2 regions of the Mesorhizobium sp. WSM1497 genome follow, and region 2 is predicted to be linked to the other one. Evidence: riboswitches for the same ligand, from Rfam matches in the RefSeq annotation. Region 2 holds a riboswitch; the other holds the start of a gene.

Region 1 (7,030 bases), 1.7 Mb from region 2:
GTCGAGACGCTGCCCATACATCAGGGCAAGTTCATGGCCTCCGACGGCGTCCAGATCGCCTCGGGCATGCCACCAGCGCCGCCTGCGCCGCCCATCGCCTGGGCGCCGAGGTATCGCTGTGGGCGAGTGCCGGCGACGATGCCGTCGCCGACCAGCTCATCGCCGGCATAGAGGCCGAAGGCGTCGATTGCACCTTCGTGCGGCGCGTCAGAGGTGCCCGCTCGGCGCTGGCCTCGATCCTGGTCGACGCGCATGGCGAGCGCATCATCGTGCCGTTCTATGACAGGCTTGCCCAGGCCGATACCGACGTCCTGCCGGTCGCCGACCTCATGGCATTCGATGCCGTTCTGGCCGATGTCCGCTGGCCGGGTGCGGCGGCACTCGCCCTGAAGGCGGCGCGCGCCATCGGCCGTCCGGCGATCCTCGATGCCGACACCGCGCCGCTGGAGGTCCTTGAGCAGTTGTTGCCGCTCGCTACGCACATCATCGCTTCGGAGCCGGCAGCGCGCATCGTCTGCGGCCAGGCGCTCGATCCGGAAACGGCTTGCGCCGATCTCGCCAGCCGCACCGACGCTTTTGTCGCAGTGACAGGCGGCGCGGCGGGCAGTTGGTGGCACGACCGTCGCGCTGGCTGCGTGCGCCATGTCGCGGCGCCGAAAATCAAGGCGGTCGATACGCTCGCCGCCGGCGATGTCTTTCACGGCGCCTTCACCGTCGGGCTGGCGGAAGCCATGCCGGTCGAGCAGGCTTTGCGGTTTGCCAGTGCGGCCGCGGCGCTCAAATGCCTGCGCTTCGGCGGCAGGCTTGGCGCGCCGAACCGAGCCGAGACGCTGGCCATGGTTGCGCAGACCTGGCCTGCCTGAGACAGACCTAGCCTTTCGCGGGGTGCTCGACCGCCTGACGGCCGAAATCGGGAACGTCGATGTCCTGGCCGGCTTCGATGATCGAGCGGCGCACGGCGCGGGTGCGGGTGAACAGGTCGAAGAGTTTTTCGCCGTCGCCCCAGCGGATTGCGCGCTGCAGCGACGCCAGATCTTCCGAGAACCGCGCCAGCATTTCGAGGATGGCGTCCTTGTTGTGCAGACAGACATCCCGCCACATGGTCGGATCGGAGGCGGCAAGGCGGGTGAAGTCGCGGAAGCCGGAAGCCGAATATTTGATCACTTCGGATTTGGTCACCGACTGCAGATCATCGGCGGTGCCGACGATGTTGTAGGCGATGATGTGCGGCAGATGCGAGACGATGGCCAGCGTCATATCGTGATGCTGGGGATCCATCGTGTCGATGTTGGCGCCGCAGCGCCGCCAGAACTCCGACAGCCTCTCCAACGCGTCCGGGTCGGTGTCGGGCAGCGGCGTGAAGATGCACCAGCGATTGTCGAACAGGTCGGCGAAACCGGCGTCGGGGCCGGATTTTTCTGTGCCCGCCAGCGGGTGGCCGGGAATGAAATGGACACCTTCAGGCACATAAGGCTGCATTTGCGCAATGACAGACGCCTTGGTCGAGCCGACATCGGTGAGGATCGCGCCCGACTTCAGCGCCGGCGCGATTTCCTCGGCAACCGCGCCGGACGATCCAACCGGCACCGAAATGATGACCAGGTCGGCATCGTGCACAGCTTCTCTCGCATCGGTGCTATAGCTATCGCCCAGCCCAAGCTCCTCAGCCCGCGCCAGCGTCGCCGCACTGCGCGTTGATATGGCCACGTGGCGGGCGAGGCCCTCGCGGCGGATGACGCGGGCCAGCGACGAGCCGATCAGGCCGATGCCGACCAGCGCGATCTTTTCAAACATCGGTGATGTCATGGTTCCTAGCTTTTCAGGAATGTCGTGAGAGCGGCGACAACGCCGCGATTGGCCTCTTCGGTGCCGACGGTCATGCGCAGCGCGTTGGGAAAGCCATAGCCCGAAACGCGCCGCAATATATAGCCGCGCGCCGTCAGATAGTCGTCCGCCGCCGCCGCCGAATGTTTCTGGTCCTCGGGAAAATGAATGAGGATGAAATTGCCGACGCTGGGCGTCACCCGCAACCCAAGCTTTGTGAATTCCTCACTCAGCCAGGCCAGCCAGGTCTCGTTGTGCGCCACGCTGCGCTCGACATGGGCGCGATCGCGAATGGCGGCGATGCCGGCCTCGATCGCCGTCGCATTGACGTTGAAGGGGCCGCGCACGCGGTTGATGGCGTCGACGATGTGCATCGGCGCATACATCCAACCGATCCGCGCGCCGCCGAGGCCGATCTTGGAGAAGGTCCGGGTCATCACCACGTTCTCTGCGCTGCCGACCAGTTCGATGCCGGCCTCATAGTCGTTGCGGCGGACATATTCGGCATAGGCCGCGTCGAGCACCAGAAGCACGTGCCTGGGCAGACCGGCATGCAGCCGGCGCACCTCCTGGAACGGCACATAGGTGCCGGTCGGGTTGTTGGGATTGGCGAGGAACACGATCTTGGTGCGTGGCGTGACGGCGGCCAGGATGGCGTCGATATCGGCGCGCTCGTCTGTTTCCTTGATCGTCACCGGAACGGCGCCCGCCGACTGGATGTAGATCTTGTAGACCATGAAGGCGTGTTCGGTGATGACGGCCTCGTCGCCGGGCGCCAGATAGGTCTGCGCCAGCAGGCCGAGGATCTCGTCGGAGCCGTTGGAGCAGATGATGTTCTGCGGGTTGAGGCCATGCACCTCGGCGATCGCTTCGCGCAGCCGCCTGGCGGTGCCGTCGGGATAGATGTCGAGCTTGCCGGCAATCTCGCGCGCGGCTTCGATCGCCTTCGGCGAGGGCCCGAGCGGGTTCTCGTTGGAGGACAGCTTGTGGACCTTGGCGACGCCGACAGGCGCCGTGCTCTTGCCCGGCACATAGGCGTCTATGTCCATGATGCCCGCGCGCGGGGTTGGACGTGCCTGGTCCGGTGTCTGGCTCATGTCGCAAAATCCGTCGAGAACGCTTCCTGAGGGAAGCCGCAGCGGAAATACAAGCCGTGGCCTGCAATGTCGAGAGGCGACAGCCTCCCGCCCAAGGCAGGCCGTTGACGCCGGGGCGCCACAGCCCTAGAAGGGGAGCGAACTTCCGTGGTGATTTGGCCGGTCGGCTTGCAGCCACGTTAAACAACTTGCTAAAGGGCCGTTTGCATCCTGTAACCGGCTTTGCGACCGCAATGCCGGTTTTTTGTTGTCCGCGCCGGCCGGACACCCGTATCGGCATCGACTTTCGACGAGTGCGATGCGTGGGCTCAAAGTGTGAGATGGATGTCATGGCCGTTCTGCGTGCCCGCAAAACCAACAACGAGGTCGACCAACCGTCGAGCCCGGTTTTGCGTTTTGGATCCGACAAGCCGCTCAAGCTGGACGCCGGTACGCTGCTGTCACCGTTCCAGATCGCCTACCAGACCTACGGCACGCTGAACGATGCCCGCTCCAACGCCATCCTCGTCTGCCATGCGCTGACCGGAGACCAGCACGTCGCCAGCACCAGTCCGGTGACCGGCAAGCCAGGCTGGTGGGAAGTGCTGATCGGGCCCGGCAAGATCATCGACACCAATCGTTTCTTCGTCATCTGCTCCAACGTCATCGGCGGTTGCCTTGGCTCCACCGGCCCGGCTTCGACCAATCCGGCCACCGGCAAGCCGTATGGGCTCGACCTGCCGATCATCACCATCCGCGACATGGTGCGGGCGCAGCAAATGCTGATCGACCATTTCGGCATCGAGAAACTGTTTTGCGTGCTCGGCGGCTCGATGGGCGGCATGCAGGTTCTGGAATGGGCGTCGAGCTATCCGGAGCGCGTCTTCTCGGCACTGCCGATCGCCACCGGCGCGCGCCATTCCTCGCAGAACATCGCCTTTCATGAGGTTGGCCGGCAGGCTGTCATGGCCGATCCGGACTGGCATGGCGGCAAATATTTCGAGCACGGCAAACGCCCGGAAAAGGGCCTGGCGGTAGCGCGCATGGCCGCCCACATCACTTACCTGTCGGAAGCCGCCCTGCACCGCAAGTTCGGCCGCAATCTGCAGGATCGCGAAGCGCTGACCTTCGGCTTCGACGCCGACTTCCAGATCGAAAGCTATCTTCGGCACCAGGGCATGACCTTCGTCGATCGCTTCGACGCCAATTCCTACCTCTACATGACGCGGTCGATGGACTATTTCGACCTCGCCGCAGACCATGGCGGCCGGTTGGCCGATGCCTTCGCCGGCACGAAAACCCGCTTCTGCCTGGTGTCGTTCACCTCGGATTGGCTGTTCCCGACCGAGGAGAGCCGCTCGATCGTGCATGCGCTCAACGCCGCCGGCGCATCGGTATCCTTCGTCGAGATCGAGACCGACCGTGGCCACGACGCATTCCTGCTCGACGAGCCGGAACTGTTTGCCGCCATTAACGGCTTCATCGGCTCGGCCGCCCGGGCGAGAGGGCTGAGCGCATGATCTCGAAAAATTGCAGGCTTTTCGGATCGGGATCATGCGCCAGGCGGGAGGCGAAGCCATGAGCGTCAACCGCGACCAGCGCGTCGACCTCGAAGTCGTCGCCAACCTCATCCCGCCACAGTCGCGCGTGCTCGATGTCGGCTCGGGCGACGGCTCGCTGCTCGAACTGCTGCAGGACACCAAGCAGGTCGACGGCCGCGGACTCGAGCTGTCGCAGCGCGGCGTCAACGAATGTGTGGCGCGCGGCCTCTCGGTCATCCAGGGCGACGCTGACAAGGATCTCGAATTCTATCCCGACAAGGGCTTTGACTTCGTCGTCCTGTCGCAGACGCTGCAGGCCACCCGCAACCCCAAGCTGGTGCTGGACGAACTGCTCAGGATCGGCAACCGCGCCATCGTCTCCTTCCCCAATTTCGGCCATTGGCGTGTGCGCCTGTCGCTGTTCCTCAACGGCCGCATGCCGGTGACCAAGGACCTGCCCTATTCCTGGTACGACACGCCCAACATCCACTTCTGCACCATCCGCGATTTCGTCAATCTGTGCGACGAACTCGGCGCGACAGTCGAGAAGGCAACCGCCCTCGACGCCGCCGGCCAGAAGATCGGCTTGTCGATGCCGTGGTGGTTCTGGAATTTCTTCGGCCAGCAGGCAGTGTTCTTGCTGAAACGGTAATTTCCTCACCGATCAAAGACCCGACTCGCCAAGCAACAGTGTGTTTGGCGCCGAGCAAAGTCGCCCTGTATGACGATCGCGAACCAGTGTAAATGGCGTCGACTGTTTGACAGCGGGCTAGTGCGGCTATAGCCACACTGACGGCTCGGGGGGGCAAAAAATGGTCGAAGAACGCGCAACTTATTCACTCGTCGTCGAAATGGAGAATGCAAAATCGATCGACTGGGGCGAGATCGGCGTTGGGATGAAGGCCTTGGCTCGGGAAATCTCATCGGTTTCAGCAACCGGTTCAGCGCGACCAAGGATCGTCATCTCTCACGGCGGAGCAGAGTCGGACAAAGAGGCGTTGCGTCGTGAGATTTCGAATGAGGCCCCGCAGCTCGGTCAGGTTGCCGAACTCGTCTTCACAGCTTTCCCTGGCGGCCGATATTACGACCTGAAGAACAACGGTATGCTGGCATCGGACGGAGATATCGTCATCTTTCTGGATTCCGACGTGGTCGCGGAACCAGGATGGCTATCAGGACTGCTTGAACCCTTTGAAAACTCTGAAGTTATCTGCGCAAACGGATATACATACCTTTCATACGACGACTTCTTTTCAAGAACCTTTGCGTTGATCTGGTTTTTTCCTATGGCCCGTGGAGACGGGCGATTTGCCTCGAAGCGAGCGATCAACGCCAACAATGTAGCGTTTCGACGCGAGTGGATCCTCAGCCATCCTTTTCCAAAACATAACGGCTTCAAGGTTTCCTGCACTTTGCTGATGCGCGAACTGCTGCGGGAGGGCCACAAAATTCATAATGTCAACGCACGCGTTTATCACTATTCGCCGCGGGGCTGGCGGTTCTTTTACTGGCGCGCCCTGGTTACAGGTCGCGACGCCGACCGGAAGTTCGTTGCGCTCAATTCGCCGAGCCGCACGCGACGGATAGTCAAGTCCTTCAGCCGGTGGCTCACCATGTCATGGCGCACGACACGACGGATCGTAGGCCATGCCCGGGAAACCGGGATGCCGCTTTGGCAGGTTCCCTTTTCTCTGATTGTCGGTCAGGCATTTTATGGTTTGGCGTTTTGGGGCCAGTTCAGTTTCGCAACTGGCATGGTTCGCGACAAAATCGAAACGGTGCCAGACTATGTTGGGCATAGCTAGACGCTGTACCGCCATTCCTTGAACCGCAGTTCAGCGTCCAGTTGATCCTTGATCCGGCGATTGCTCCAGAATATCCGTGGCCTTGTGCGGATGTTCGACGCCGTCGACGAACACCACATCGGCCTCCGAATTGTCCGTGCGCAGCGCCAGTATCGCTTGGTAGGCCGGCGAATTGTACCAGCCATGCACATGCTGCCTGTCGGGAAATTCTATGATGATCAGATGGCCAGGCCAGTCGTTCTCGATCACCTCCACATCGCCGCCATGGACCAGAAAACGGCCGCCGAAAGGTTCCAGCGTGGCATCTATCCTATGCAGATATTCGACGATCTGCGGACCCATTGTGGCTTGGCGCATATGGGCGACGGCGTAAGCGGCCATGACTGAACTCCCTTGTCATCGAAGCCGAGTTGCCGGCCTCTGCATGGGCAATCTGACCAAAGGCCGAGCGCTAAGCGATTACGTCTGAGGTAATGGGATGTATGCTATCTGTCATGATGGGTTGCTTCCACGGTGATTCGTAATGCTATGTGCGGCGGTGCTGTTGCAATTGGAACGCTAAGAGCGGGGATTCGTTGTCTCGCCTGGATTGAGTACCGGCACGGTGGGTGACAGGGGCAGTCGTTTTTTATAGCGTCGCGCCGACTGTGATGTGGTGTAGAGAAAGGGAAGTCCAATCCATTCGACCGTTCTGAAAATCGAAAAGTCCTGGACAGACGCGCAACCCTGCGCAGGAAACAGCTGACAGACATGGCCGGGATCGATCCAGTACCTCTCATCACGG
Region 2 (7,030 bases):
GCGGTTAGGTCAACCGATCGAAGCCTCCTCTGGCCGACCTCGCGGGCAGGTGCCGACAAAGAATGTCATTTAAGTGACATATGACAATGATGGTGTGCGCGGACTGGTGACGCGCGACTCGGGCGCTCTGTTGAACTGTTGAAACCGGCCATCTTGCGGACCGGTTTTCCTGGAGTGACCGGATCTCGATGCAACTCACTCTCATAGCCGCCACGCTTTCAACCGTCCTCATCCTCTCGAATCTCGCCAGCATCGTGCTCGCCGCGTCGCGTCTGAGACGGCGTCGCACCATTGCGCCGCCGGCCGGCAAGCCGCGGCCGGTGTCGATCGTCGTGCCGTCGCGCGGCGTCGAGCCGTTCACGCAGGAGACGCTGGAGCGCGCCTTCTCGCTCGACTGGCCGCGCTATGAGCTGATTTTCTGCGTCGCCCATGCCGACGATCCGGTGGTCAAATTGATAAACAGGACGATCGTCCGGTTTCCGAAAGTGCCGGCCCGGCTGCTTGTCGGCGACGACCGCATCAGCGCCAATCCGAAACTCAACAATTGCGTCAAGGGCTGGGAAGCGGCGCGGCACGACTGGGTCGTCCTGGCCGATTCCAACGTGCTGATGCCGAGGGACTACATCCAGCACCTGATGGCTGCCTGGCGGCCCGGCACCGGCCTTGTCTGCTCGACGCCGATCGGCTCGCGGCCGGCCGGCTTCTGGGCCGAGGTCGAATGCGCTTTCCTCAACACGCTGCAGGCGCGCTGGCAATATGCCGGTGAGGCGCTCGGCCTCGGCTTTGCCCAGGGCAAGAGCATGCTCTGGAACAAGCCGATGCTCGATGCCAATGGCGGCATCCGCGCGCTGGCCGCCGAGATCGCCGAGGATGCCGCTGCGACCAAGCTGGTGAACAGTCTCGGCCTGCGCGTCAATCTCGTCGCCGCCCCCTTCGAGCAGCCGCTTGGCCGGCGCTCGTTTGACGAGATCTGGTCGCGTCAGGCCCGTTGGGCGCGCCTGCGCCGCGTCACTTTCCCGCTGTTCTTCGCACCCGAAATCCTGACCGGCGCCGTGGTGCCGCTGGTGCTTGCGCTGATTGCAGCGGCAAGCGCCGGCTTCAGCCTCTGGGCAACCGCCCTTGCCGTGCTGGCGGCCTTCTATCTTCCGGAGTGCGCCCTGGCCTGGTCCAAGGGCTGGTACCTGTCGCCACGCATGGTCGCCGCGATCATGGCGCGCGACCTGATCCTGCCGGCGATGTGGGGGCGCGGTTGGCTCGGCGGCGCCGTCGACTGGCGCGGCAATGCGATGACCATCGGCACCAAGACGGCCGAGCTGGAAGAGACGCCGTCCGGCGCCTGAAGGCCTCCTACCTGGCCCCCTTCAGCGCCTGCGCGATGTCCTCGAGCAGATCGTCGGTATCCTCCAGGCCAACCGACAGCCTGAGCGTGCCCGGCCCGATGCCGAGCTCGGCGCGCGCCTCGTCGCTGAGATTTTTGTGCGTCGTCGTCGCCGGGTGGGTGATCAGGCTCTTGGCGTCACCGAGATTGTTGGAGATCAGGACGATGTCGAGCGCGTTCTGCAAGGCGAAGGCCGCCTGCTTGCCGCCCTTGACGTCCAGGCAGATCAGCGTCGAGCCGCCCGACATCTGCTTCTTGACGATGTCGGCCTGCGGATGGTCGGCGCGGCCGGGATAGATGACGCGCGCGATTTCCGGCCGTTCGGCCAGAAAATCGGCGATCCGGCCCGCACTTTCCGTCTGCTGGCGTACGCGCAGCGGCAGCGTTTCCAGGCCCTTCAGCAGCGTCCAGGCGTTGAAAGGCGAAAGGCTTGGGCCGGTATGGCGGAAATAGTCGTGCAGGTTCTCGTCGATCCACTTCTTGTCCGACAGGATGACGCCGCCGAGACAGCGCCCCTGGCCGTCTATGTGCTTGGTCGCCGAATAGACGACGATATGGGCGCCGAGCTGCAAGGGCTTCTGCTGCAGGGGCGTGGCGAAGACATTGTCGACGATCAGCCTGGCGCCGATCGAATTGGCAAGCGAAGCGACAGCGGCGATATCGACCACTTCCAGCGTCGGATTGGTCGGGCTTTCCAGGAAGAACAGCTTGGTGTTCGGCTTGACCGCCTTTTCCCAGTTGGCGATGTCGGTGCCGTCGACCAGTGTCGCCTCGATGCCGTATCTCGGCGCCAGCGTCTCGACCACCCAGCGGCAGGAGCCGAACAGCGCGCGTGCCGCCACGATATGGTCGCCGGCCTTGGCGCTGCACAGAAGGGCGGCCGTCACCGCCGCCATGCCGGACGCGGTGGCGCGCGCGTCTTCGGCACCTTCCAGCGCGCACATGCGCTTCTCGAACATGTCGACGGTCGGATTGGCGTAGCGCGAATAGATGAAACCCGGCTCTTCGCCCTTGAAACGGGCTTCGGCGGCTTGCGCCGTTTCGTAGACATAGCCTTGGGTGAGATAGATCGCTTCTGACGTTTCGCCGAAACCGGAACGCAGCGTTCCGCTGTGCACGAGTGCCGTCTGAGGCTTCCAGTTGCGCTTCTTGGTGCTCATCGCTTTTCTTCCAGACACAAAAAAACCGGCCGCGAAAGTCGCAACCGGTCCATACGGCCTTGCGGCCCGACGGTCCTTTAGCGACTTGTTTAACGTGGCTGCAAGCCGACCGGCCAAATCACCACGGGATAACGACCCTTTAGACCCGCACCGCGCTTGCGTCAATTGCCGGCTTCATTAAGAGGTTTGTACCAAGCAGGAGTGGAGCCTTGCGGCAGACAGGCATTCTTCCCGACCAGGACATATCGGCGCTGTTCCAGTCCGGCGCGCTGAAGTCGGCGCGTGCGCTCGATGCCGACCAGATCCAGCCGGCCAGCCTTGATCTCAGGCTCGGCGACAAGGCCTGGCGGGTGCGCGCCTCCTTCCTGCCCGGCCCCAATCACAAGGTCTCGGAAAAGCTCGACCGGCTGCAGCTGCACGAGATCAATCTGGCCGAGGGCGCGGTGCTGGAGACCGGCTGCGTCTATATCGTGCCCCTGCTTGAAAGCCTGGCGCTGCCGGCGGACATTTCAGCCTCGGCCAATCCGAAGAGCTCGACCGGGCGGCTCGACATCTTCACCCGCGTCATGACCGATCGCGGCCACGAGTTCGACAAGATCGCCGCCGGCTATCATGGCCCGCTCTTTCTGGAAGTCAGCCCGCGCACCTTCCCGATCGTCGTCCGCACCGGGTCGCGCCTGTCGCAGATCCGTTTCCGCATCGGCAATGCGCTGCTCTCGGAAGCCGAGTTGCACGACCTGCATCGCACGCAGATGCTGGTCGCCACCGAGCCGCCGAACATTTCCGGCGGCGGCATCGCGCTGTCGATCGACCTCAACGGCGATCAAAGCGGCTTGGTCGGCTATCGCGGCAAGCATCACACCGGCCTCGTCGATGTCGACAAGCGCGCGGCCCAGGAAGTCGTCGACTTCTGGGAACCGATCCACAAGAGCGGCGCCGGCGAACTGGTGCTCGACCCCGATGAATTCTACATCCTCGTCAGCCAGGAGGCGGTGCATGTGCCGCCGCTCTACGCCGCCGAGATGACGCCCTTCGATCCGCTGGTCGGCGAATTCCGCGTCCATTATGCCGGCTTCTTCGATCCGGGCTTCGGCCATTCCGCGTCCGGCGGCACCGGCAGCCGGGCGGTGCTGGAAGTGCGCAGCCATGAAGTGCCGTTCATCCTCGACCACGGCCAGATCGTCGGCCGGCTGGTCTACGAGCATATGCTGAAGCGGCCGCAGGCACTCTACGGCACCGATCTCGGCTCCAACTACCAGGCGCAGGGCCTGAAGCTGTCCAAGCATTTCCGCGCCGCGCGCTGACACTCATTGCCCCAAGGCAAAATACTTGCCTGTGCCGGTTCGGCATGCTTGGCTGCCTTGCCGCCCGTCAAGCTGGCGGCGTTCAAGGGGAACCAAGAAAATGCGATTTTCGAAATGGGTCATATCGGCGGCGGGCGCTGCCATGCTGGCAATGCTGGCCGGCTCTCCGTCGGTGCAGGCGGCGGAGAAAATCAAGATCGGCACCGAGGGCGCCTATCCGCCGTTCAACACCATCACCGCTGACGGCAAGGTGGAAGGCTTCGACATCGACATCGCCAATGCGCTGTGCGCGCAGATGAAGGTCGAATGCGAGATCGTTACCCAGGACTGGGACGGCATCATTCCCGCTTTGCAGGCCAAGAAGTTCGACGCCATCATCGCCTCGATGAGCATCACCGAAGAGCGCAAGAAGCAGGTCGCCTTCACCAACAAATATTATACGACACCGCTGGCTCTGGTGGCGCCGAAGGACACCGATCTCACCTCGACCGAACCGGCGGCCCTTGCCGGCAAGACGGTCGGTGCCCAGGCTTCGACCACGCAAGCCGACTATGCCCAGAATGAATATGGCAAGGCGGGCGCGGAGGCCAAACTCTATCCCACCCAGGAAGAGGCGATCACCGACCTGACCAACGGTCGTCTTGACGCCGTGATCTCGGACAAGTTCGTGCTGATGGACTGGCTGAAGAAGGCAAGCGACGGCTGCTGCAAGCTGGTCGGCGACGTCAAGGGTACCGAGACCCAGGCCGGCATCGCCGTGCGCCTGGACGACACGGCCCTGCGCGACAAGCTCAACGCGGCCATCGACGCGATCGTCGCCGACGGCACCTACAAGAAGATCCAGGCCAAGTATTTCGACTTCGATATCTATTGAGGCAGAGGCGCCTTTTTCCTTCTCCCCTTGTGGGAGAAGGTGTCGCCGGAGGCGACGGATGAGGGGTGTTCCAGGGAACGCCAACGTTTCACTCCGCTGGAACACCCCTCATCCGTCTCGGCGCTAACGCGCCGATCCACCTCCCACTTGGGGAGAAGGAAAGGCGCGCTCTCAAAGCGCCTTCACAGCCACCTTCACCGGCTGCTCGATCTCAAGCGGGTTGCGCAGCGGCAGGCCGAAATCCCCGGCCTCGATCTCGAAGACATCGCCGGCCTCGGTCGTGATGCCGTCGGCGAAGGACAGTGTCGCCGTGCCGAACATGTGCACATGCACGTCACCCGGCTGGCGGAAGGCCGCGTATTTGAAATGATGATGTTCGAGGTTGGCGATGGTGTGCGACATGTTCGCTTCGCCGGACAGGAACGGCTTCTCCCACAGCACCTCGCTGTCGCGCACGATGCGCGAGGTGCCGCGGATGTCGGACGGCAGGTCGCCGATCAGGATCTCCGGCCCGAACGAGGCGTTGCGCAGCTTGGAATGCGCGAGGAACAGATAGTTCACGCGCTCGGTGACGTGGTCGGAAAACTCGTTCGACAGCGTGAAGCCGACGCGGAAAGGTGCGCCGTCGTCGCCGATGACGTAGATGCCGGCGACCTCGGGCTCTTCGCCGGCGTCCTTGGCAAAGGCCGGTGACAGGAGTGCGGCGCCTGGTGCCACCGCCATCGTGCCGTTGCCTTTGTAGAACCATTCCGGCTGCACGCCGATCTGGCCTTTCGCCGGCTTGCCGCCCTCCAGCCCCATGCGGAACATCTTCATGGAATCGGTGAGCTGCTCCTCGCCGTCGGCGCTCAGCTTCTTGTGCATGGAATCGCGCGTCGCGGCGGAGCCGAGATGCGTCAGCCCGGTGCCGGTCAGGTGCAGATGCGCCGGATCGGGGTGATTGATCGGCGACAGCAGCCGCCCCTTCTTGTAAGCGGCCTCGAGATCGACCGTCTCGCCAAGCCCCTTGCGTTCGATCAGCGCGACGAGGCCGACGCCGGTGCGGGCGGCCTCCATCGCCAGCGAATAGACGCTGCGGGCGCCATTGATGATCCGGGTCTTGCCGCCATTGCGGGCGACGACGCGGATGGTCTCGGCGTCGTCAAGGATCTGGGAGATCAGCATGATGAATCCTCTCTCATTTGCCTTGGCAGGGCTGCCAAAACGGCAAACCTTGCTCAGCGCGGCCGGGACCTCGTCCATGCCACGGTTTAAATTCTCAGTTCGGATTGCGCTCGCGGGCCTGGTCCCTCAGGGACTTCTGTTACCGGCGGGTTGCCGGCAGCGTCGCGATCGTATGCCTCCTGCTTTCCTCGACCAGAGCAGTTCACCGTTTCACGGAAACGGCGAACCGCTCTAACTCATTGTCTAGGCGCAATTCCGGGCGGAAAACCGTTTCACACTTTTCCTGGAATTGCTCTTAAGTCCGTTCAAGCCTTGTTCTTGTTGTAGACGTCGAAGATCACGGCGCCGAGCAGCACCAGGCCTTTGACCACCTGCTGCCAGTCGACATTGACGCCCATGATCGACATGCCATTGTTCATCACGCCCATGATGAAGCCGCCGACCACCGCGCCGATGACCTGACCGACGCCGCCCATCGCCGAGGCGCCGCCGATGAAGACGGCGGCGATGACGTCGAGCTCGCTGCCGAGGCCCGCGGCCGGCACCGCCTGTCCCAGTCGCGCCGCGATGATCAGGCCGCCGAGCGCCGACAGCACGCCCATATTGATGAACACCATCAGCGTCAGCCGCTCGGTGTTGATGCCTGACAGCTGCGCGGCCTTGGCATTGCCGCCCATGGCGTAGATACGGCGGCCGATGGTCATGCGCTTGGTGACGAAGACGAACAGCGAGATCAGCACGCCCATGACGAGCAGCACGACCGGCAGGCCTCTGTAGCTGGCGAACTCATAGACCAGGAACAGCGCCAGGGCGCTGGCGACCAGCGTCTTGACGACGAACAGGGCAAAGGGCTCGGCCTCATAGCCATGGCGTTCGCGCTTGCGACGCGTCCTCACCCCGAAATAGGCATAGGCCAGCACGGCGATCAGGCCCAGCACGATCGTCGTCATGTGCAGCGTCAGGCCGCTGCCCATGATGGTCTTGCCGGCCGCGTTCACTGTCGGCGGGATCAGCGTCAGCGGGCCGATGACATCCGGGATGAAGCCCGAACTGAGCATTTTGAAGTCGTCGGGAAGCGGACCGACCGAGGATCCGCCGCCCAGCAGCGCCTGGCAGATGCCGCGGAAGATCAGCATGCCGGCCAGTGTCA

The links. Region 2 has a riboswitch for S-adenosylmethionine ahead of A9K65_RS32095 (O-succinylhomoserine sulfhydrylase). Riboswitches for the same ligand answer to the same signal wherever they lie in the genome.
Region 1: it holds a riboswitch for S-adenosylmethionine, as region 2 does, so the genes downstream of both, A9K65_RS07845 (homoserine O-acetyltransferase) here and A9K65_RS32095 (O-succinylhomoserine sulfhydrylase) in region 2, are expected to answer to the same signal.

What each region holds. Positions count from the first base shown of each region.
Region 1 is NZ_CP021070.1:1,595,026-1,602,055, reverse strand. It holds partial or broken gene A9K65_RS07860 (sugar kinase) at 1-863, shown strand, start outside; gene A9K65_RS07855 (prephenate/arogenate dehydrogenase family protein) at 871-1,806, opposite strand; gene hisC (histidinol-phosphate transaminase) at 1,812-2,921, opposite strand; SAM riboswitch at 3,059-3,136, shown strand; gene A9K65_RS07845 (homoserine O-acetyltransferase) at 3,251-4,420, shown strand; gene metW (methionine biosynthesis protein MetW) at 4,479-5,093, shown strand; gene A9K65_RS07835 (glycosyltransferase) at 5,254-6,246, shown strand; gene A9K65_RS07830 (DUF1330 domain-containing protein) at 6,277-6,627, opposite strand; gene A9K65_RS07825 (glycosyltransferase family 2 protein) at 6,997-7,030, shown strand, end outside.
Region 2 is NZ_CP021070.1:6,596,009-6,603,038, reverse strand. It holds gene A9K65_RS32100 (ceramide glucosyltransferase) at 189-1,340, shown strand; gene A9K65_RS32095 (O-succinylhomoserine sulfhydrylase) at 1,348-2,538, opposite strand; SAM riboswitch at 2,596-2,673, opposite strand; gene A9K65_RS32090 (2'-deoxycytidine 5'-triphosphate deaminase) at 2,748-3,842, shown strand; gene A9K65_RS32085 (ABC transporter substrate-binding protein) at 3,943-4,716, shown strand; gene araD1 (AraD1 family protein) at 4,888-5,880, opposite strand; gene mmsB (multiple monosaccharide ABC transporter permease) at 6,186-7,030, opposite strand, start outside.